DNA from 2 places in the Clostridium sp. DFI.1.208 genome. Region 2 is predicted to be linked to the other one. Evidence: riboswitches for the same ligand, from Rfam matches in the RefSeq annotation. Region 2 holds a riboswitch; the other holds the start of a gene.
What was found. Region 2 has a riboswitch for FMN ahead of NE665_RS13890 (ECF transporter S component). Riboswitches for the same ligand answer to the same signal wherever they lie in the genome.

Region 1: linked by a shared signal. The riboswitch ahead of NE665_RS06285 (ECF transporter S component) and the one ahead of NE665_RS13890 (ECF transporter S component) in region 2 are both predicted to bind FMN.

The regions. Positions count from the first base shown of each region.
Region 1 is NZ_JANGCA010000008.1:109,746-121,840, forward strand. Features, by position in the region: gene NE665_RS06250 (winged helix-turn-helix domain-containing protein) at 68-1,156, opposite strand; gene NE665_RS06255 (MFS transporter) at 1,176-2,408, opposite strand; gene NE665_RS06260 (alpha/beta hydrolase-fold protein) at 2,643-3,398, opposite strand; gene NE665_RS06265 (hypothetical protein) at 3,434-4,321, opposite strand; gene NE665_RS06270 (polysaccharide deacetylase family protein) at 4,684-5,997, opposite strand; gene typA (translational GTPase TypA) at 6,125-7,960, shown strand; gene NE665_RS06280 (hypothetical protein) at 8,332-8,724, opposite strand; FMN riboswitch at 9,536-9,651, shown strand; gene NE665_RS06285 (ECF transporter S component) at 9,734-10,348, shown strand; gene NE665_RS06290 (GNAT family N-acetyltransferase) at 10,531-10,974, opposite strand; gene NE665_RS06295 (ABC transporter permease subunit) at 11,050-11,775, opposite strand; gene NE665_RS06300 (SOS response-associated peptidase family protein) at 11,772-12,095, opposite strand, start outside.
Region 2 is NZ_JANGCA010000026.1:961-13,055, forward strand. Features, by position in the region: gene NE665_RS13845 (MATE family efflux transporter) at 149-1,513, shown strand; gene NE665_RS13850 (PRD domain-containing protein) at 1,712-3,610, opposite strand; gene NE665_RS13855 (PTS sugar transporter subunit IIA) at 3,842-4,261, shown strand; gene NE665_RS13860 (PTS sugar transporter subunit IIB) at 4,267-4,761, shown strand; gene NE665_RS13865 (PTS sugar transporter subunit IIC) at 4,870-5,643, shown strand; gene NE665_RS13870 (PTS system mannose/fructose/sorbose family transporter subunit IID) at 5,645-6,490, shown strand; gene NE665_RS13875 (sorbitol-6-phosphate dehydrogenase subunit) at 6,503-7,321, shown strand; gene NE665_RS13880 (mannitol dehydrogenase) at 7,521-8,609, shown strand; gene NE665_RS13885 (PD-(D/E)XK nuclease family transposase) at 8,815-9,708, opposite strand; FMN riboswitch at 10,065-10,186, shown strand; gene NE665_RS13890 (ECF transporter S component) at 10,257-10,865, shown strand; gene NE665_RS13895 (pyridoxamine 5'-phosphate oxidase family protein) at 10,879-11,334, shown strand; gene hslO (Hsp33 family molecular chaperone HslO) at 11,522-12,095, shown strand, end outside.

The DNA of each region.
Region 1 (12,095 bases), on a different contig from region 2:
TAATAGTATATGATATTTATTTGGATAAAAAATGTTTGAAATACGTGAAAATATGTGAAGCATTTTACTAGGAATTAGACAGCAGCTTCTGCTTGGTCATCTCCAGAAATTCCTCCAGATATTCACGGTTTAAAGAATAGTACAAACGGTTGTTTTCCTTACGGAATTTGATAAAGCCGGCATTCATCAGAGCCTGCATATGATAGCTGATCGTCGGTGTTGTCAGCTGCAGCTCCTTGGCAATCTGTGCGCCATAGGCACACTGTCGGGATACATAACACAAAATTTCAAACTTGCTTTTATCACTGAGCAGCTTCAGGCTGCTGCAGATGGTATCAACGGATACGCCGGCCTTTTTATGCTTTAAAAGCAGCAGAATATCCAGCCCCCAGATCAGCGTTCCCTGTCCGTGCTCGCGCAAGTCCTGTGTCAGAAAGGACAGGGAGCGAAAGCCGGAAAAGGCAGGCAGAACGAGTAGCTCCTCGGTATCCGAAAGAACCTCCAGCTTCATGCCGGTAAGCTCCACCAGCTCCTTCAACAGCTCCTCCTGATGCTGTATCATATCCTCAAATTCCCGGGCAGCCTGCTCATACGCCTTGCGATAGCGCTTTAAAACGGCAAGCAGCCGGATAAACAGCTCCTCCCATTTATCCAGAATCGCAGGCATATTCCTGGATTTCATCAACAGCTCCCATTTATCCTCAGCAGTAAGAGAGGTGGCATGAAGATCTTGCAGAAGCTGCGTGCTGTCTGCTGTTCGATAGTCCTTATCCTCATCAAAATTGCTGACGTAGGCACGAAGCAGGCAGTCACTGTCCTCACTGCAAACCTTGCGCAGCTGCTGCAGCTGTTTTCGCCAGTCCGTTTCCTTCATATCAAGATAGCTGATCAGAAAGCTGCGAAAGGGAGTGATTTTTCCGGAGGTTTTGTCCTGAAACAGAATTTGCATATCCGTATAGTCCTTCTTGAAGATAGGATCCATCTCCTCACGAAGCTTGACCATAACATCGATGTGCGACTGGATACGCGCTTCCTCTTCAGCACTCAGATGCTCGCCCCGCAGCGTTTCCTCATAGCGTTCCTCTCTTTGGCAGTCCTCCAGCAGCCCACAGCATTCCAGCATGGGCTGAAACCAGTTTTTAAACAGGATTTTCACATGCGACAACTCCTTTGTATTACAGCTGTCTCAGCTGTTTCAGGAATATCATACCAGCAAATACAAGGAAAGTAAACAAAGCGAAGGATGCGAAGATGACAGGAAGCGATACATACAGGCAGATGGCGCTCATCGCAAAGGAGGTGAGCGGCATGGCAATGGTAGCTGCAGCATTGAAGATGGCACTGACTCTGGCAAGATAGCACTGCTCCACATGCTTCATCAGTGAAATACTGATGATACTGATCAAAATGGCGATACAGCAGCCAAAGAGAAAGGCCGCTACCGCCATGGCTGCATAAATGGCAGAGGGCTTTTGCAGATGCACGATCTGAGTCAGAGCCAGATAATAAAAGCCGGTGGAAACACCTCCGATCAACAGCAGGGGACGGTTGTGTATATGCTTATGCAGATACGGATACACAAAGGAGCCAATACCCATACCGATGGAAAGTGCCAGTGAGGAGACTGACAGCAGATCTGCCCCCTGATGCAAAATTCCGCTGATATAGGGTGCCTGAAAGGAATTGTACGGCACAAGCAGCATATTCATCAGCATAGCGCAGGCACAAATCACGATCAATAACGGCATTCCCTTCACATAACGAAAGCCCTCCTTCAACAGGTGTATGCTCTTGCGGACATCCACCGTCCCCTTCTCCGCTTGTTCTGAGCTATGGATAAAGCATATGATTATCGCGGATATGAAAAAGGATGCAACATCAAACAGAATTGCGCCGGAAAGACCAAGAGCGGCAATCAGAATACCACCCATACCGGTGCCAATCAGCTCACAGATACGAGAGGAGGATTGAGAAAAGGAAAGGCCGAAATCAAAGCATTCCCGATTGAGAATCAATGGGGTAAAGGCGGTAGATGCCGGATTGCGAAAGGACTCCAGCGAGTTGTTCAAAAACGTAATCAGCAGCAGCATCCATGGCTGCAGTGCTGACAGCATATACAGAACAGCTATGCTTGCCGTAAGAATTCCACGCAAAACATCACAGACAATCATGATGTTCTTTTTCTCCATACGCTCTACGATTGCTCCTGCAAAGGGCTGAACGAGCACATTCGGTATCATATTCACTCCCAGCATAATCGCAGACCAGCTGGCAGATCCCGTCAGCTCAAATACGAGCCACGTAAATGCGATCATATCAATGGAATCTCCAAAACGGTTGATAAAATTCGCCCCTGTCATTTTCATGAATTCCCTCTGCTTAAAAATCTGTCGATATCCCTGTTCCATATATATCTATCTCCTTTATTAGATAATCATATAATACAATGGAAATAGATAATTGTCAATCATATAGTTAGACATATATCTAATATAATAAACCTCAATTGTAACATCCTTGTCCCTTGTTCGCTTCTTCCAGCATGCGATCAGCCCCTGACCATGCTTTCTATGATGCTTCTGTTCCTGTTCTTCACACTACGCTTTACAAATCCATTAAAAAAGGACCTGAAGAACAGATCCTTATACCATAAATTGTAAGAAGTAATCAATTTGTTTTTTCCACCAGTACCAGTCATGGGAGACATCATATCCCCAGAAATCAATCCAGACATCAATATGCTTGTCGGCGAATATTGCCTCCATCTGATGCATACTGTCCTCCATCTCCTGTTCCCAGGCTCCCTGCCCGCAACATAAAACGATTTCCGAATTGCGATACAGCTGCATATACGGATGATCCTCCGGCGTATTCGGCAGATAATCACTTGGTGAATTGCGATAGGTCAGCTCGTCATGATAATCATGGAAGAAATAATCGGCATGATACAGACCGCTCATTGCCAGCACCCGATGAAAGAGATCCGGTCTGCGAAGGTAGATATTCAATGCATGAAAGGCGCCCAGACTGCAGCCGCAGGTCATCATATCTTGCGGCTCCCTTACACCGTTGGCATAGCTGCTGATTTCCTGTATGCGCGGTACCAGCTCATCAATAATGTAATGATAATAGCGTTCATGCTGTTCAATGCGTTCTCTAGGATTGCCATCCTCGTTGCTCCACGTTTCATCATCAATGCTGTCACAGCAGAAAAACTGAATTCTGCCGGCATCCACATATTCATGCGCAGCATCGATCATTCCGAAGTTTTCAAAATCATAAAACCGACCGTTCTGTGCAGGGAACACCAGACAGGGAATCCCCGCATGTCCATACACCTTAAATTCCATATCCCGATTCAGTTCATGACTCAATTCCTTATAATACTCCACTTTCATAAAGATACCCTCCTTGTTCTTGCACTATTATCATTTCATGTATTCAAACCACGCACACCTTCCATCTCCTCACACATGCAATCTGCCCACAGCTGATAGATGTCCGGCTGTTCCTTCAGCAACACACACCGATCCGCTCCGATGTGTATGTCCAAAAGCTCCCAATGTCCCTGCCGCTTCCATATCAGCATATGCAGAAAGCCGCAGCTCCACGCCTGTTTGCACAACTTCCTGCAAGCCTCTTCAGCAAACGCTGACAGCTCCTCCCTCTCCTCTTTTTTCATCTGCCGCTGTTGTCTTGCATAAAGATATCCTTCCGCAGTTGATTGGGGAACGCCTCGATGATCCACTAAAGCCTCCCATATATAAAGACTTCCTTCCAGTTTTGGCACCAGCAGCTGTTGACGTTCAGGCTTCCATGCTTTTACCAGCTCCTCCACATCATCGCTCGCAAACAGCTGTTCCATCTGGACATCGTATAGCGAGCAAAGCCAATTTCCATGTAGCTGCTGTAAAGTCAGCGCGCGTCTTGCCGGAGTGATTGCAACATTACATGACTTGATCCACGCACGCCGTGTCCCGCTGTCCAGAAATTGCTGAACCTCGGAAAGCATACAGCCGCTTTCCACATGAAAATCCGTCCGCAGGCGTGCATCGAAAAACAATCTGCTTTCCTGAAAGGATTCCATACCGTTTATCCGCCCATAGCGATATGTGAAAAACGCCGCTGCACGCAATACTGCATCATATGATTGATATTGTTGTATTTGTATGTAGTCCTGCAAAGCATGCCTGACCTCGATCCGCAATTCCTCATACGGTTCATAACCGATTCCCAGGGTGTTGATACCGTTTAGCTTTAGCCGGTCACAAAAGTTCCAGTTGGTTGCAGGAAATTGCGGGGATAGGATAAGAAAATTCATACATTCCCAGCTTTCTCTTTTGTTTATTATACCATACAAAAAGCGATTTTGAAAGGCATGTGTTTTTTTCTTTCTGAAACAGAATGAAAAGAAGGTCAGCAATCTCTGCTCTTCTTTTAGTTGGTCTTTGTGGGGGTGCTGCGGTGGACATACCGTAATACTGGCAGCATGTCCACCGCATACGCAATGGCTCCCATAGGTACAGGTTCCTGTACAAAGCAATCCAACTACCGGTGCTTTGCTGGAAAGAAGCGCAGTCCACATGACACCATCGCCCTGCTTTTATTGAGGTAGACCGTTATCTAGAAAGTCCTGGCACACCTCCACTCTTTCCTGCCTGTACGCACACATTGCAGCAGGCTTCAGGAATGGCGGACGTGCTTGCTGTAGGTATACAGATCCGACACGGTCACCAGCTGATACCCCTGCTCCTGCAGTCTTGGCACCAGCTCCTGCACAGCAGAGGCTGTAGAGGCATATAAGTCATGCATCAGGATGATGTCACCGTTCTGAACCTGCTTCAAAACGCGTTCCACAACAACCCTTGCATCCCGATCATGCCAGTCGCGCGTATCCAGCGACCAGGTGACGATACGTTTTCCCTTTGCGCATTCCAGAACCGTTTTATTCTTACTGCCGTAGGGAGGGCGTATGACATCCGGATAGCGATGCGTAATATCATAGATTGATTCCTGTGTTGCTATGATTTCCTCCTCAACGTTCTCCTTTGACAATGTCGTCAGCTGTTTATGGGAATACGTATGATTACCGATTTCATTTCCCTCCAGCACCATCCGCTGCAAAATATCCGGGAAATTATCCGCATTGCTGCCCAGTACAAAGAAGGTCGCATTAGCCCCATACTCTTTCAAAGCATCCAGAATTGCAGGCGTATAGCGCTTGCTGGGACCATCGTCAAAGGTTAGCGCAACCATCGGCTTATCCGGATCAATCTGCTTAATCGGCTCATTCAGAATATCCTCATAGGGTACAATCGTCTGCTGTGCCTCATTCTTCAAATCCACGGCATCCTGAAGGCTGTCATAGCTGCATTCAAAGGTAGCGGCTTCATCGAACAATGTTTTCTGCGGAAAGTAGAACACCATGCGATCCTTTTTCAACACAAAACGATCAAAATTTTCCTCCACTGCGGATATATGGGAACGGAAACGGTCATTATCACATTCATCGGGAAAGCGTTTTTGAAAGTAATCGAATGCTTTTGCGGAAAGCTCCTGTATGTGCTCCGCACGAAAAATGTCGTATAGATGTATAAAATCCTGTTTTCTGGTATCATATACGATGGTTTCCACAAATTCCTGCTTCTGGTAGATACACTGATAGATGGCAAGCTTCACCGAAACATAACGCTCATCCTTGTAGAAGGACTGCCAGGTTATATTAAACTCTGCCTTGCGCTTCTCTTTATATGGCTTTACGGCCTGTAGAAAATGCTTTTGATAGGTATCCACCGTATCCTTGATTTTCTTATCCAGCTTTGCGATATCGGTTTTTGGATACATGATGCTTTCCAGATAGGTATCCTTATATTGAATATCCTGTACGGTCGTTCCAATCTCCTGATTCGGATTCTTATTCTCATCCAGCTCTTCGCTTCTACAGCCGCACAGCAGCAGCAGACACAGGAAAGGGCATACAATACGTCTTACATTCATGAATTATCACCTGCTCCTTCAAGTATATGGAAAAACAGGAGAAAATAATGCATTATTCTGCGAAAAAAATTGTAATTCCCGCGATTTCGTATTATCATTATAGTTGGTCTAAAAGGTGGAATTGAATATGAATGAAAAAGAAAAGATTATAAATATCGCGGTCATTGCCCACGTCGATGCAGGAAAGTCTACACTGGTAGATGCCTTCCTTCGTCAGAGTGATGTATTTCGCAGCAATGAAGAAGTTGTCGACTGTGTTATGGACAGCAATGATCTGGAACGGGAACGTGGTATCACCATCTATTCCAAAAACTGCAGTGTTATCCATGATGGTGTTAAAATCAATATTGTAGATACTCCGGGCCATGCGGATTTCTCCAGCGAAGTAGAGCGTATCATTAAGACCGTTGATGCCGTTATTCTGCTGGTGGATTCCAGTGAGGGTCCGATGCCGCAGACGCGCTTTGTATTAAGCAAGTCTTTGGAAATGGGGCTTCGCCCGATTCTGTTGATCAATAAGATCGACAAAAAGGATGCCCGTCCGCAGGAGGTTGTGGATGAGGTTTATGAGCTGTTCCTGGATTTGAATGCAACAGACGCACAGCTTGACTTCCCGATTTTGTACGGTGTTGCCAAGCAGGGAATCGTTCAGTATGACATGGATACACCTAGTGATTCTATCGAACCGCTGTTCAAGACGATTCTGAAGCATTGTGAAGCATATCCGGATTTGGATGAAGAGCCTTTGCAGATGCAGATCAGTGCGCTGGCATACGATGAGTATATCGGACGTCTGGGAATCGGACGTATCTATCAGGGTGTCCTGAACGCACAGCAAAGTGTTGTTATTTGTGATTCCTTCGGACATGAGCGTACCAATACGACTTCTCAAATCTTCGTATACCGCGGATTGAGCCGTGTTTCTGTAAAGGAAGCAAGAAGCGGTGATATCGTGGTGGTTGCCGGTATTCCGGATATCATGATCGGAGAAACCCTGTGTGAAAAGGATCATGTCATGCCACTGGAAAGCATTCATGTAGAAGAGCCTACCCTGAGCATGAACTTTATCGTCAACAAGTCTCCATTTGCCGGAAAGAGCGGAAAGTATGTAACCTCCCGTAATCTGAAGGAACGTCTGGAAAAGGAGCTGGAGGTCAATGTCGGGCTGAAGGTGGAACCAACTGACAGCGGTGACTGCTTCAAGGTCAGCGGCCGCGGGGAATTACATATCTCTGTCCTGCTGGAACAGATGCGCCGGGAAGGCTATGAGGTTGCCGTTAGTAAGCCGGAGGTCATTCTGCACAAGGATGAAAACGGGAAAACCGTAGAGCCTGTAGAGGAAGTCGTAGCACTTGCTCCGGAAGAATACAGCGGAACCATCATCAACAAGCTGAATCTGCGAAAAGGTGTCATGATCGATATGGTGGAAGAAAACGGTTATTGCCGCATTACCTATGAGGCACCGACCAGAGGACTTCTGGGATATCGCAGTGAGTTCATCAACGATACCCGCGGTGAGGGTACTCTGGTTCGTCGAATCAAGGGCTATACTCCTTATAAGGGAGAAATCACACAGCGTGCAAACGGTGCCATGATATCTACAGAAACCGGTGGTGCTATGACCTATGCCCTCTGGAATCTGCAGGAACGCGGTTCCCTGTTTATTTCTCCACAGACAGAGGTCTATGAGGGAATGATTATCGGTGAATCCGCAAGAAACGTTGACATGGATGTAAATCCGTTGAAAAACAAAAAGCTGACAGCGATTCGTTCCAGTGGAAATGATGAGGCGATGCGTCTGACTCCGCCTAGAGAAATGACACTGGAGGAAGCCCTGGAATGGATCAATGACGATGAGCTGGTGGAAATCACACCAGACAGCATCCGTCTTCGCAAAAAAGGTCTGAAGCCGCATGAGCGTCGTCAGTATTACCGTGAGCGCGTATCCGATGAAGTAAAATAAGCATACAGAAAGCGCCAGCATACCTGGCGTTTTTTTGTAGCTTTCAGCTGCTTTGAGATGCTGAACTATTCACAGCCTATGTGCGATTAGCGGACATACATTGGTTTGAATTGAAATTGAGCAGGCACACAAATACGGATGACAGAATCAAAAGGTCAGAAATAAGCACTTGGATTTTGCTATGGCAACGTGAAGGACTTACACAGAGAAAGAGCTGTCAGGGAAGAAGACAGATGGCTTGAGGATGCAGGCGGAATGCCAATCGGCAAAACCCACGATTTGCCTTGCTATCCCATAAAAACAGCACTATGCACTGCTCCAACTATCTAAAAAAAACTGCCGGAAGGGATGCTTTCCTTCGGCAGTATCTGTTACGTACGCTTGTCAAACTTCGTTTTGCATTTCGGGCAGGTAATCGTAATCGTTCCTCTTCCCTTCGGAACACGCAGACGCTGTTTACAGCTCGGACAGTTGTAATACTTATGTGTCTTACGATCCTGAAACTCGCGTTTCTTTGTTCTCCATTTATTCTGAATCGGATAGATTTTTCCCATGAACACCGCATTCTCCTGTGAGCGCTTGTATGTATTTCTACTCAGAATACGGAACCAGCACCATACAATCAGCAGCAGTGCCACATAGCTGATATATGGAATACGGAAAGCAGTACCCAAAATCGTGATTACAAAATACAGAATCAATATCGCAAAAGACAGCTGATCTACGCCATATCTTCCACGCATAAAATTCTGAAACCATTTCATATTTCAAAACTCCCTTCGATTGTGACATATTATATCACGTTCCATTTCCGATTTCCACGCCTGTTGGACTTTTACGACAATATCACACAAAAAGTCCATTTTCCACAGCATCATAAGCTATCAAAAAGGGATTGCAGGATTACTTCTATTGCAACGAAAAGCACGCCGTCGAAGTAGTCCTGATACATCCTGTTGTGTCTCTCATTTGCTTGGCTATGCCTGCCGCTCTTTTTGTTACAAACTAAGGAAACACTCTTATGGTTTGTCTGAAGGAATGCTGTAAAGCATTTCATGATTCTGATTTCTTCCAATATACAGTTCGCACTATTATGTATCTTATGATTTTTTTCAATTTATAGTTTCGCACCATTCCTATGTATCCTTATGATGTCCTCCAAAATATAGTTTCGTAGGTTTCCTATGTATCCTAATGATTTCAGCGGCATATCCAGCAATTATCTCTTCGCTATACGTTTATATGCCTTTCGCTTTGCTTTCATTTGCTATCGCTCATTCTGCGAAAAGAATAGAAAGAATTGCAATGTAAGCCTCCTTGTATCCGCTGTTGCCTTATGCCATATGACTATATGAGATTACGATTCACAGCCAATTCATAAATATGTGATTTACCTATGAACTATGAGAATATGGAGCCAATGTAGCAAGTCCTATATTTTCATTTTCTCTCATATGCTGATCCTTCTCTATTGTTCAAAGGGCTGGAAATCGTAACTATACGAGGCTCGCTGCTATGATTTTACAGGGCGTTAGTGTTGACGTAATAAGAAAAGACTGCTATGATATACCCGACAAAAAACTTCAGGGTCGGGTGAAATTCCCAATCGGCGGTAAACCCCGCAAGCCGTAAGGCACGAACCGTGTGAAACTCCGGTGGCGACAGTAAAGTCTGGATGAAAGAAGTTAAGTTTTTTCGATATGTCCCTAAAGGTTTTTGTTGAAAACCTTTTTTCTTTTGAAAAAAGGCTGACACAGACAGGAGGAATCGTATATGTCAGCATATGTTTCAACAAAAAGCAGGATGAGTGTACAAACCATCGCCAAAATCAGTATATTGGGAGCATTGGCCTTTCTGGTCATGATGTTTGAAATCCCCCTTCCCTTTGCGCCTGAGTTTTATAAGCTCGGCTTTGATGAGGTCATCGTATTGATCGGAGGGTTTGCGCTGGGTCCCTGGGCAGCCGTCTGCATCGAAGCATTGAAAATCGCATTAAATTTAATCATCGGAGGAACCATCACGATGGGTGTAGGAGAGCTCACCAACTTCCTAATCGGTCTGTCCTTTGTACTTCCGGCTACCATTATCTATCAAAGAGAAAAAACAAGAAAGCACGCCCTGATCGGTCTGATTGCAGGAACGATCTGTATGACGATACTGGGCGGACTTCTGAACTATTTCGTAATGCTGCCGGCATATTCCTATTTTATGAATCTTCCCCTGGATCGCATTATTGAATTTGGACACGCAGTAAATCCGAACATTAACGGTCTGTTGGCACTGGTGCTGATGGCTACCACTCCCTTCAATCTGCTGAAGGGTATCCTGTGCAGCGTCATTGTCTTCTTATCCTACAAAAAGGTATCCCCGGTTATAAAAAAGCAGTAGAAAAGGCTTCCGCTCGTCTGAACATCAGACGGAGAACGGAAGCCTTTTCTATCCTACAACGCATTGTCTAAAAGGAAAGCTGTTTTTCTAAATCTATACTTCAGACCTGTATTTTGTCGAAATTTCTTAACTATGTACCTTAGACCTTGCTTTTTTATAAGCAAATGCCAGCGCAGCTTCTCTTAGATCATCTTTTTAAAATTGAGCTGGCGTTTTTCCCGCAGATAGCCATTGGCTTCATAAAAGGCATGCGCCTTTACCCGTGCTTCTGAGGAAACTAGCCGGATCATACAGGCATTCTGACTGCTTGCCCACTGCTCAATCCATGCAAGCAAGCTGCTTCCTATTCCCTGATGCTGATAATCCGGATGTACTGCGATTCCCAAAATATCCTTCATAGGTGAAGAATACAAGACTTCATAATCCTGTGCATGCACATAGCCGACAAGCTCCTGTTTTCCTTCTGCTTCTGCCACCACAATCAGATGCTGCGGCATAGCTAATAAACGATGCAGCTGCTCTTGTGTATCTGACAGCGAGTAGTCATAGCCAAGCATATCTGCATTTAAGCGCTGTAACGCGGCCGCATCCTCCTGCCGTGCTGGTCGAAGACGAATCTGATCCATATCGTTATATCCCTCCTATTATCATCGCATACCATGCATGTCACCGCAATGTATCGATTGCAGGAATCCATATCCTCATACCCTTTGTCTGCCTACATAATGAAGCAGAGCATCCATAAGCAGTAAAATCAGAATGATCCATCCGGTCCATGCAAAGACACCGGTCATATCCGAGGTCAGTCGGCATAAATTCATCTGCCTTCCGATTCCCTGCTGTACCTGCCCCATGATTTCCGACATGACTCCCACCTTAAAGGTCAAAGAGATTCCATTGGACAACGATGCCTGTATAGAGGAAGAAAGCAGCGGGAGATAAACGCGACGCAGCAGATACCATCCACTTGCCGGATACAGCTGTACAACCCTTTTCAGATTTTCATCCATGTGCTGCAAACCGCTATACAGGCTGCTGTATATGGTTGGAAAAATGATAAGAAAGCTAACGATTGCCGCACTGCTTTCCGAGCCGAACCATAAAAGAATGACGATGATATAGGAAATATTGGGAACACTGCGGGTGAGCAAAAGAATAGGATAAAACAAATCATGGAAGATATGTATGCGATAAGACAGAAATGCGCAGCCTCCTGCCAGTACAAATGCTGCCAAAAGTCCACCCCATGAGCGAAGCAGCGTGACAAGTGTACTCTGATAAAAGGTCGCAGATTGCAGTTGTGCCACCATCAGCTTTCCTACATCGAGAGGATAGGGAATGATGAAATCGTTATCCATCCAGACGGCTAGCAGCCACCAGAGAAGAAACAGTAGAAACGCCGATGACAAAATTCTGGCCTGCTTCATCGCTCCTCCTCATCAAACAGCGAAAGCTGCCTTTTTTCTATTACGGGCGATTTCCTATTATCTACCGCCGTAAATAGCAAATGCTCATTATCTACCTGAAACTCCAGTTCATCCTGCAGATACAGCGGAATCTGGTCCTCAAGCATGAGAATTGGAGTACGATCGTGTATATCCTTCATTTCTTTCACGGATTCTCCGGTCACAATCACGAATTCCTTTTGTTCATTATAAATGCCCGCCAGATAAAACAGGGGAGCATCCTCACGCTGGATCAGTATTTTCTGCTTTTGTTTTCCTACCTTCACCCATTCGTAAAATCC
Region 2 (12,095 bases):
AAAAGAAATAAATACGATGCCGGATCATGTAGGGTTCTGTCATTTTTTAATAATCCTCTTAAATGATTTAAAAGTCATCAGTATATTTTTCTATTCCTGTATTCCTATTGTGAAAAATATGATAAAATTAAGCCTTGTAGGTGATAATATGAAAAATATGACACAGGGCAATGTCACAAAGCTGATTATGGCATTTGCAATACCTGTTTTACTCGGTAATGTATTTCAGCAATTCTATACCATGGCGGACACCATGATGGTTGGTCAGATTCTGGGGGTAAATTCCCTTGCGGCTATCGGTGCGAGTGCATCGCTTTCCAATCTGGTTATTGGACTTTGTACCGGTGTTTCCATGGGCGTTTCCATCATGATTGCACAATATTACGGAGCGCGTGATGAAGAAGGTATGAAAAAAGCCACAGCAGGCTGTATCAAGCTTTGCATGATCAGTGTTGTGGTAATCTTTGCTGTCGCAATCCTGTTGAAAAAGCCGCTGCTGTATCTGTTACAGACACCCTCCTCCATTCTGGGGATGGCGGATTCCTATCTGACCATAATTATCGTGGGACTGTTTGTGACCATGGCGTACAATATGATGGCGAGTATGATGCGTTCCATCGGAGACAGTCGGACACCGCTGTATTTTCTAATCATTGCATCCATTCTGAACGTGGCTCTGGATTACATCTTCATTGCGATCATTCAGCTGGGTGTGGCTGGGGCAGCATATGCTACCGTTATTGCACAGTTGGTTAGCGTTATCCTGTGCTTTCTTTATATGCGTAAAAAATATCCGATGTTCATCGTAAAAAAAGAGGACTTCCATGTCGAGCGTGAAATCTTGCGAAAGCAGTTATCCATGGGGATTTCCATGGGCTTGATGAATTCCATCGTTTCTCTTGGCTCTGTCATTTTGCAAAGTGCAGTAAATAGTCTGGGAGAAGTAACGATCGCAGCGCATACCGCAGCCCGCAAGGTAGTGGAAATGTTTATGCAGCCGCTGATCAGCATTGCGATTGCCGATACGACCTTTGTCTCTCAGAATCTCGGGGCACAGCGCTTCTCCAGAATCCGCGCCGGTATGAAATCCAGTGTGTGGATCAGCTTTTTGTGGGTGTGCATTGTGGTTCTCTTATCCTTTACCTGCATTGACTTCTTCATCGGCTTCCTTGTCAATGCAAAGCAGACGGAAGTTATATCTCTGGCGGCTTATTATACCCGCATCAGCAGTGTCTTCTATTTCATCCTGGCTGTCTTGTTTATCTATCGAAACGGATTGCAGGGACTGGGCAACGGCAGGGGACCGATTATTTCCAGCTGTATCGAAATGGCGGTGAAAATAGCGGCAACCTTTGCCTTGATTCCGTTTACCGGCTATACCGGTGTATGCCTTGCGGAACCGATTGCATGGTCGCTCATGGGACCGTGCCTGATGGTGTTCTTCTATCGAGATCTCAAAAGGAAGGAACAGCAGCTGGAAATGCAACCGATGGAAGCATATCAAAAGAATTGAATTACAATAACCGAAACAATGACATTTACACAGGAGTGCAGATGTCATTTTTACATATGCAGCACCAAGGCTGTACGTGCATAAAAACAGGTATCCCTGTAAGCAGGAGCGAATCTATAACTTAAAGCTTGTCTTTTTTTACAAAACAGAAGCATGTGAACGAAGTAGCTATAGGAAAAAAGAATTCCAACCAGCAGGCTAGTCGAAATCCTTTTCCAGTGATGTTTTCAATATTTCCGTAAAATGCAGAAAGCTGGGCTTTTTGAAAAAATTCTGCAATAGCTCCTCATTGCGCACAAAGGTACTCATATAATACCAGAACTGGAACGCCTTCGGATTGTTCTTTTCGATGGATACCAGCATAACGATCCGAACATTGTGATTTTTATCCCATGCGATCGGCTTCTTCAATACCCCCAGCGATACAAAGGTTTCATCCGAAAACGGTGTGAGCGGATGCGGTACGGCGATACAGTTGCCAAAGTAAGAGCTGGTTATCTGCTCCCTTGCCTTAATGACCTCCAGAAATTCATCGTCAAGGCTATATTTTTCAATGGCATTGCGACAGATAATATCCAGAATCTCTTCTTTATCCTTTACTTCTCCATAGAAATAGCAATCCTCGCTGAATTTTTCAAGAATGGAATCCGTGTCTGTATAGCCGTTGATCGCCAGATTGATTTTCTCGAAATCCTTCTCATCCGGGAAGATACTGATCAGCGTGATACCACCCTTATATTTCTCACTGTCTCTGTCGGTGGAGAAAATAGCGTCATAATCCTCGGTATCAAAATCGTCAGCATCTCCTGTGATAAAGGTAATCTCTGCAATCTGATTGGGAAACCAAGTCAAAATCTTATGACGCAGCAGAACTGTTTCTGACTTGCGAAGCGATGTGATAATCAATATTTTCTTAGCAGAATTTCCCAGATGAATATTTTCCAGCCCATAATTGAAATACAGGGACAGATAGGAAATTTCATCCGCAGAAACACTCAGGTGAAACCGTTCCTTAATCAGCAGCGTGAAATATAAGGCAATATCATAAGCAAGCGGAAAGGACTGCTTAATCTCCGGTGCCATCATGTTATTCAGCTGTGTGCCGGATTTGATACGATAGATCAGCGGTACGAGATGTAGTGCCAGAAACAGCTTCAGGCTTTCCGCAGGCTCAAAGTTGACACAGAACTTGTTGCGGATATACAGAAAGGAATCGTTGATAAAATCATTAACCTCTTTCTGTAGACGATCATTTCTGGAATAATCAAGCTTTCCTAAAATGGTCTGTGTTAACAGATTGATCTCATTTAACATGTATTGCTTCTTAATACGGTATCTGGTAAGAAAGCGTGTCAGGATTTCCGTAGAAATCTGATATTCTGTGGAATCCGGCATATCCTGTTCCATATGCTGTTCAATGAAATGCCCTTTTCTGACTCTGCGCAATGTGAGTGCAATATGCGCGGTAATATTCTGAATGGTCTGTTCATTGATTTGATAATGGTACTTGAAAAACACATCCGCCACTACATTGTAAATATCCGACACATCCTCGGATAATGCGAAATGATCGGCGGATTCATCATTGATTTCATTTTTCGCGATGCACATCCGCTTGTCGATTTCTCTTCCTTCGATTTTATAGCCCAGATTTGTTTTATGAATCAGTGTCAGATCATACTGCGTCAGAAGCTTTTTGATTTCGTTCAGTGCGTGATACAGTGTGGATTCACTGATATAAAAGGTCTCTGTCAGTGTATATTTCGATACATAGCCTGTCGCATCCATCAGCATTTTCATAACGGAATGGACACGGTTTTTTGTATTACAGGAAAGCTGCAGCGTTTTCTTGCGCAGAATCTCCATGTCCTTTTCAAATGCCGTATCATCCAGTACACATAATCTGGTTCCCTTTCCTGCAAGTGTATCCAGTACAAATGAGGAATAGGAATCGCAAAAATCACGGACGAGCTTCAGCTCGTTTTTTACTGTCCGTACACTGATATCAAACATAGCAGCGAGTTCATTGGATGAAACATACGTTCCCCTGTTGTCCACATAAAAAGATAAGATCGAGTATTGTCTCTTTGTCAGCATTTTATCACCTGCAATCATTACCCCCTCTGTTTCATTTTCTAGTATAACCCAATCTATTTCAAAAATATTTTAATCTTATTGCACGAGCATCCGTGCAGAAGCGAAAAAGCAATCCTTCAGAAAAGCTGCACGATTGCTGGTGCAATAAAAGAAAAAATAAAGGGATCACAGAATGGTAAAGTAAGGGTGTAGTTCAAAGGCCGTTGAACCGTAGGTAAAGGAAGTGAAGAAGTGATAGAGCCGATAACGTATGTGATACTGAATCATGGTAGATTTGGAGAGGAGCTGATCAAAAGCGCAGAGCTGATTGCAGGGAAAACAGAGCATGTTCATGCTGTTTCACTATTGTCCGGAATGTCAATAGAGGAATATTACGAGGAGGTCAGAGACTATCTTACAGGCGTTCAAGGAGAAATCCTTGTATTGGCAGACCTGTATGGAGGAACCCCCTCCAATGTAGGGATGATGCTGCAGCGGGAGTTTTCACTCCATGTACTATGCGGTGTCAATCTGCCGATGCTGATAGAGCTGATCTTGAAGCGCAACAATGACGAATGTACGATTCAGGAGCTGATGGAGGCTGGTCTTGAGGCGGCGAAAGCATCTATTATACAGCCGGAACCGATAGCATTCGATGAAGAAAGGGGATGAGCAGCATGTCAGAAATTAAGCTCATACGTATTGATTTTCGACTGATGCATGGTCAGGTTGTCACCAACTGGATCAAGCAGGTATCCGCAGATTCCATCCTGATAGTGGATGATAAGCTGGCGGCAGACAAGTTTTTGGCACAGGTATTCCTGATGGCAGCGCCTCCGGGCGTAAAGGTGGCAATACGTCCGATAGAAAAAGCGGTAGCTGCATTCAAAAAGGATGTATTTAAGGATAAGAAGCTGCTGATTTTGTTTAAGTCTGTGGAAAATGCAAAGAAGGCCTTCGATCTGGGATTTCCGATGAAGGCACTGCAGGTGGGCGGTCTTGGCAATGGGACAAACAAGGTCATGATTTCAAATGAGCTGTCGTTAAGTGAACAGGAAGCGGATATGCTGGAGGCTATGCAGAATGAGGGTGTAGAGGTTACGCTGCAGGTAACGCCGAAGGATCCGGCATTCACACTACACGACGCTTTAAAGGAAGTACGCGGGAAATAATGCTGCCATGCGGTGAAAAACGATTGTTAAAAACTGCATGGTACAGCAATGAGGGAGTATTAAAAGCATATTTCAGGAATTATAAAATGAAATGAAAAGGAGATATTTATGAACATAGGATTAGCCCTGGTATTTGGTGTACTCTACTGGCTGGCAACCAATAAACTCTGGTATGGTACACTGCATCTCGTCCGTCAGCCACTGGTTCTGGCGGTTCCGATTGGACTTATTATGGGAAACCTGGGGGATGCGATGAAAATCGGCGCATCTCTACAGATGATTTATTTAGGCGCAATAGCTCCGGGCGGTACACTGCCTGCGGATGAAGCGCTGGCATCCTGCATTACGATTCCGGTGGCACTGGCAGCCGGATTAGCGCCGGATATTGCTGTAACCATTGCTGTTCCGGTAGGACTTCTGGGAGTCCTGCTGGATAATCTGAAGCGTACCTATCATTCCTACTTTGTCCACCTTGCGGACAAGGCAGCTGAAAAAGGGGATATGAAAGCGATGGGCAGAGCGGAATTCTGGTATCCGTTCTTCTGTTCCATTCCACTGCGTGTTCTTCCGACAACGCTGGCACTGCTGTTTGGAACCGATGCCGTATCCGCGTTCCTGAATGCGATTCCTGCATGGGCAATGAACGGTCTGAGTGTTGCGGGCGGTCTGCTTCCGGCCCTTGGCTTTGCGGTAACCATCATGGTCATTGGGAAAAAGGAGCTTATCCCATACTTTATTCTTGGCTTTGCAATGTATGCCTACACAGGTATGAATACGATAGGAATTGCGGTAATTGCAATTTGTATTGCAATTCTTCAATCACAGTTTACCAACAGTACCGGCAGTACAGTCGTTGTAGATGATGATGAAGGAGATTTCTGATATGAGCGAACTTAATCTGAAGAAAAATGAAGTAATCAAGGGCTGGGCAAAATATTATCTTACAGCCGAGGTGAATTCCGGCTTTGAGCGTTTGACGGCTCCGGCATTCTCCTATGGTATGAGTGCAATTCTTGCGAAGCTGTATAAGGAGGATGAAGAGGAATACAAGAAAGCATTACAGCGTCATTTGATGTTCTATAACTCCGAGGCAACCTGGGGCTCCGTTATCTTCGGTATGACCTGCGCTTTGGAGGAGGAGCGCGCAATCATGCTGCAGGAAGGGGCAGGCAGTGAAGAGCTGGAGGCCTCCGCAGATATGATCAGCAACCTGAAGGTCGGTCTGATGGGACCACTGGCAGGAATTGGAGATACCATCAATCACGGTATGCTTCGTCCGCTGCTGTTATCCATGTTTATTCCACTGGCCGCAGAGGGGAACTGGCTGGCAGGCGTCGGTCCACTGCTGATCTGGGGTGTTGCCATAACTTTCCTTGCGTATACACTTGTCACAAAGGGCTATACACTGGGAAGAAAATCTGTGGTATCCATTCTGAAATCCGGTAAGCTGAATCAGTTCATTAAGACAGCCAGTGTGCTTGGTCTGTTTATGATGGGAGCATTGTCTTCCACCTATGTAAAGCTTGTTACACCAATATCATGGGCGAATGCAGTTGGTGAAAAACAGCTGCTGCAGGATGTTTTGAATAAGATTTTCCCGAATATTCTGCCGCTGCTCGTCGTATTTGGCATTTATTTCTATATTAAGAAAAGCGGGCCGAAGTATGTACGCATTCTGGTATCCATCCTGGTGCTGTCTGTGGTACTTTCCTTCTTCGGTATCGTTTAAGGAGGAGCATGTATGGAACAAAAGCAATGGATTGATTTGAATAACAAGGTCGTGATTGTGACCGGTGGTGCGATGGGAATCGGGGAAGCTATGGTAAAGGATCTGCTTGCCTGCAATGCCAGAGTCGCAATCTTCGATCTGGCAAAGCCAAAGGATTTCTGTGAGGATGAGCGTAAGATGTATGTGCATCTGGATATCCGTAATAAAAAGGAGGTCGAGGCTGGTGTTGATGCCGTAGTACAGAAATTCGGGACAGTGGATGCTCTGGTAAACGATGCCGGTGTAACCAGACCGCGGATTCTTGTCGATTACTATGGCAGTGAACCGCAGTATGAGCTGAGCGAAGAGGATTTTGATTTTATGGTCGGTGTCAATCAGAAGGGAACGTTTCTGGTGTCGCAGGCGGTGACACGCGTATTGTATGGAAAAAAGGAGGGAGTTATCATCAACCTCTCTTCCTGTGCAGGATTGATGGGCTCCCGAGGACATAGCTGCTATTCTGCCACAAAGGCTGCGATTCATGCCTTTACAATTTCCTGGGCAAAGGAGCTGGGACCGTATAATATTCGTGTTGTCGGTGTGGCACCAGATATTCTGGATCGTACCCCTGCCAATAATGATGAAAAATATAGAGCGCAGGCATATGGTCGCGGCTGGGATGTCAATACCAAGCCGGAGGAGTTCTTCAAAAATTACAAATCCTCTATACCATTAGGAAGACCGGGACATCTGTATGAGGTAGCGGATCTGATCTGTTATCTGATTTCCGATCATGCCAGCTATATCACCGGCGTCACCATTCCGGTATCCGGAGGAAAAAGCAAGGGATAGATAACACGAGGGTTATATCGTAACCACTTGCATAAGAATACAGCGGTCTGCAGGGCAGGCCGCTTTCCATAAGGTGCGTGCTATGCCCAAAAGCATGCAGCTACTGCACAGGAATGCAAAAATGCAAGGCTATGCGTGTCATAGTGATGCTTATTGCCTTGCGATATGGTCCCATAGAGAAATGGGAGACTGGAGGAACATGAAAGAAGCAGTACTTATTGGCGCAGGACAGACAGGGCGCGGCTTTATCGCACCCATCCTGCAGGCAAATGCATATCATATTACGTTTATTGATAAAAATAAAGAGCTTATAGACCAGCTGAATGCGGAAAAATCTTATACCGTTCACTACTTTGGTGATACGAAGAAGCCGATTCAAATTACCGGCTATGATGCCTATACGACGGCAGAGGAGGAAGCCGTGGAGAAGCTGGCACACTCAGATTTGATCACGACAAGTGTATTCGCAGGGAATATAAAGGAGCTGGTGGGGCTATTGCGTGCTGCGGCTGAACAGTGCGATGAAAAGCAGCTGCGGATCATATGCTGTGAAAACGGTGTCCACGTAAAACAGCCGCTTGTGGATGCGAATATATCCAATAGTATTTCTGAGGGTGTTATTTTTTGTACCACACTGCAGCCAGAGGAAAAAAGTCTGGCACTGATTAGCGAGGATGTCGCAGAGCTACCGGTGGATGGCAGTGTAAAGGGGATGCTTTTAGACCTTCAGGGAATGCCGCTAGAAGCAGATTTTCCATCCCTGATTCAAAGAAAAATTTATACGTATAATTTCATGAGCGCGATCGTTGCATATCTGGGGGATTTTCTACAATATGAGGTTTATGGAGAAGCCGCAAATGATACACAGATTATGGAGCTGATGGATCGAGCAGTACCAGTTGTCAGTACGATCATCGCAAAGGAGTATGCGGTGGAACAGGATGTGCAGCTTGCCTTTACCATGCGTGCCGTGCATAAATTCCGTAACAGGGATATCTATGATACGGTGTATCGCAATGCGCGGCAGGCACAACGTAAGCTGAAAAAAGAGGAACGGCTGTATGAACCGCTCCGACTTGCTGAAAAATATGGACAGAAATGCGGGTATATCGTACTTACGGCAGCTGCGGCTATGCGGTATGCTGTGGTTAAGGAAGGCAACGATTTGGATACTCTTATGAAGCTGTATGAGAATTTTCACGCTGCGGATAAGCTGAGGGAGGTATATGCCATGCTAAAGGAAAGCATATCCCTACAGGAGTTAATCAAATTCTGTGCTGAATTCTAGGTGTATGATTTCCTTCCCTATGAGCATTGTACGTATGAACAGCAGAGCACTCTATACCTGTTAAAAATATGCAGCATCCATTCATGTAATGTATTAACAATATTTTCGATACCTGTGATAAGGCTGCGGCAGAAAGAATAGATTAAAAAACTGTTTTATAGAGGCATATGCTTATAAAACAGTTTTTTTATTTGGATTGTATGTATTACTTCATTGACATAACCTGATCCTTCAGCTCCTGAAAAGAATTACAGACCAGGATCAAGCTGGATACGGCTTCGATTTGTTCATTGCTCAAAGATTGCAGCCAGGCTGAACAATCCTCATGATATTTACTTTCCAGCTGTTTGATTAACAGCAATTCTTCTCCTTTCTTTTTTCCTTCTTCAAAGCTGTCCTCCAAGCCATAGCGGTAACGTGCCTCTCCCATCTGAATGGCCATTGCGGTTGACCACAGCTCATCGTCCTTTTGCATTTCCTCGTACTTATCCACGAATACCTTCACCAGCCTTTCCTTTGACTTCAGTATATCATTTTTTTCATTGTTTTCAAACAGGTACACCAGCTGTTCAAAGTCATTCAGTCTTTGCAGCTCCTTCTCCTTTACAATGTCATTGATTGCCGGCATATGAATATAGGTGCGAAGGATAAGCGGATAGTAGCTTTCATTCTCTCCCTGCTCATTGCGCATCTGGTAGTGATTGATCAGATTTCGGTTGTTCCATGCATACTCATCAATGAAAATAATCTGGTATACCGGCTTTAAATCCTTGTACTTCTTTCCACTATTCAGCTGATTATTCAATGCTCTGGCTCCATAAAATTCAAAGCGCATCATTTCCGCTATTCCCTTATAGGTCGTCTGCATCTCGATATTGAAATGACGATTCATTTCATCCTTCACATGGACATCCAGAATGATACGCTTCTTTCCAATGATGCCCGGATCCAGATTCGGATTCAGGACGGTACTTTCCTTAACCCTGATTCCGGTAGCACGCTGAATAATGGTGTTGCGGGCGTACACGGAGCCTTCGTCCTCACGGGAAAGGGTGTACTTAAAAAATAGATCATTGCTGTAATTCAGTTGATTTGACATCTTCATGTCCTCCATTCTGTAAGGGTTCCTTACACCCCTTTATACGTATGAAATCTGTGAAACTCCTAAATTATCCACACTTTATTGATTTTTCTTGTACTTTTTGTATGCCAAAAGGGAAATGAAATATATACAAAGCTTTACCCACCTGTATGTGGCTTTCCATATTTTTATAGCATGCCGAAGAGAGCTTGCTGTTTCTTCCTATCGGTATCCGGGGACAAGCCCTTTTTCACATGGCGATGAGCATCTACTGAAAAAATTACATTTCTGTTTCATATTTACACATCCTGTTTCATGAGTTATAATAAAAATACAGATTGTGTTGACGCATGACCTGCATTCAAAATTGAATAACAAGTCTTTGTGGCAGGGTGAAATTCCCTACCGATGGTGATAGTCCATGACCCGCGTAATGAGCGGCTGAGCCAGCGAAATTCTGGCACCGACGGTAAAGTCCGGATGAGAAAAGACATTTTCTGTAAACATACACCTGAAGACGAGTTTTTTCGTAGTCAGGTGTTTTTTTGAAATGGAGGAGATGTGAATTGAAAAACAACATGAGTGCAAAGCGGCTTGCCCTGATTGGCATGCTTGGCGCACTGGGAGCGATACTGATGATGTTTCGCTTTCCCATTCCGTTTATGCCGCCCTTTCTAAGCTTTGATCTGGCTGCGATACCGGAGCTGATTGGAGCCTTCGCTCTGGGACCGGTGGCAGGCGTTCTAATTGTCTTTATCCGTGTTATGGTACAGATGGTGATTTCCGGCTCCAATTCCATGTTTACCGGAGAGCTGCAGAGCTTTTTGCTGGGAGTTGCCCTTGTATTACCCGCCGCCCTGCTTTATCGTCATAAGAAGACACGAAAGGAAGCACTGCTGGGAATGGCGGCAGGAACTTTGGCTAGTACGTTACTTGCTGTATTAACCAATCTGTTTTTGATTATTCCATTCTATGTTGCCCTGTATAACATGAATATGGATCAGATTATCCAGTCCTGTTCCAAGGTCAATCCGATGATGAATTCTGTCACTACCATGGTGATTCTGGGCATTGTTCCGTTTAATCTGATAAAATACGGGATCAGCTGCCTGATAACCTTTGCCGTATATAAGAAAATCAGTCCGATGATTCACCGATTCGCAAATAGTCAGTAAGGAGGAAATGAAGATGACATTTGAAGAAGGAGTAGCATTGCTGTTTCACAAGCTGGGGGATTCCAAGATTATGGCCCTTGGCTCCAGCGTCAATGATTACGTCATGGTACGTAATGTAAGCTGTCTGTTCTATGATGGAAAAATCTATTTTAAGACAGATAAGAATTTCCGCAAGACACAGCAGCTGTACCAGAACCCGCAGGTGGCACTCTGCACAGGCGGCGTTCAGGTAGAGGGAATCGCCGTAAACAAGGGGCTTGTCGTGGATGAGCCGGGAAGAAGGTTTGAAGCCTTGTATAAGAAATATCTGTGGCAGAGCTATAATGCATACAGCCACGAGGATACAGAGATTCTGATAGAGGTAACACCGCGGTTTGTGGAAATCTGGGATGAGGATGAGAATCGCAATGCGTTTCAGACCTTCCTTGACTTTGATAAAAAGACAGTGGAAATCAAGCCGTACGATTAACGTATGCGAAAGACGGGTACAGGATGACAAAATGCTGTGCCTTTTTCTATATATCAGATACATTCACCCTCTTTTTCCTTGCCTGCAGCATTCTACGTACACAACAGTATAACGAAGTCGATTTTCTTCTCATTCTGCAGGTTTTTGTGGTATACTACATTTGCCTGTAGGGCAGGGAGTGATATCAATGATGAAAGATTATTTAGTAAAGGCGCTTGCATGCAATGAGCATGTGAGAATCTATATATGCTCTTCTACGCATATGGTGGAGGAAGCAAGAAAACGTTTTGATTTATGGCCGACAAGTGCGGCTGCCTTAGGACGCGTATTGACTGTGGGCTCCATGATGGGAAGCATGCTGAAAACAGCACAGGAACAGATTACGATTCGCATCAACGGCGGAGGTCCCATTGGCACTATTCTGGTGGACGCCTACAGTGACGGTCATGTGCGCGGCTTTGTGAGTGACCCGCATATCATGCTGCAATACAATGATACCGGAAAACTGGCGGTCGGAGCTGCTGTGGGGAAAGACGGTTATCTGGAAGTTGTGAAGGATATGAACATGAAGGAAAACTGGAGCGGTACCGTTGCGTTGCAGAGCGGTGAAATCGGTGATGATTTTGCATACTACTTTACCGCAAGCGAACAGACACCGTCCGCAGTCAGTGTCGGTGTGCTCGTTAATACCGACAATTCCATCCTTTCTGCAGGTGGCATGATTATCCAGATGCTTCCGGACGCAGAGGAAGCGGATATCG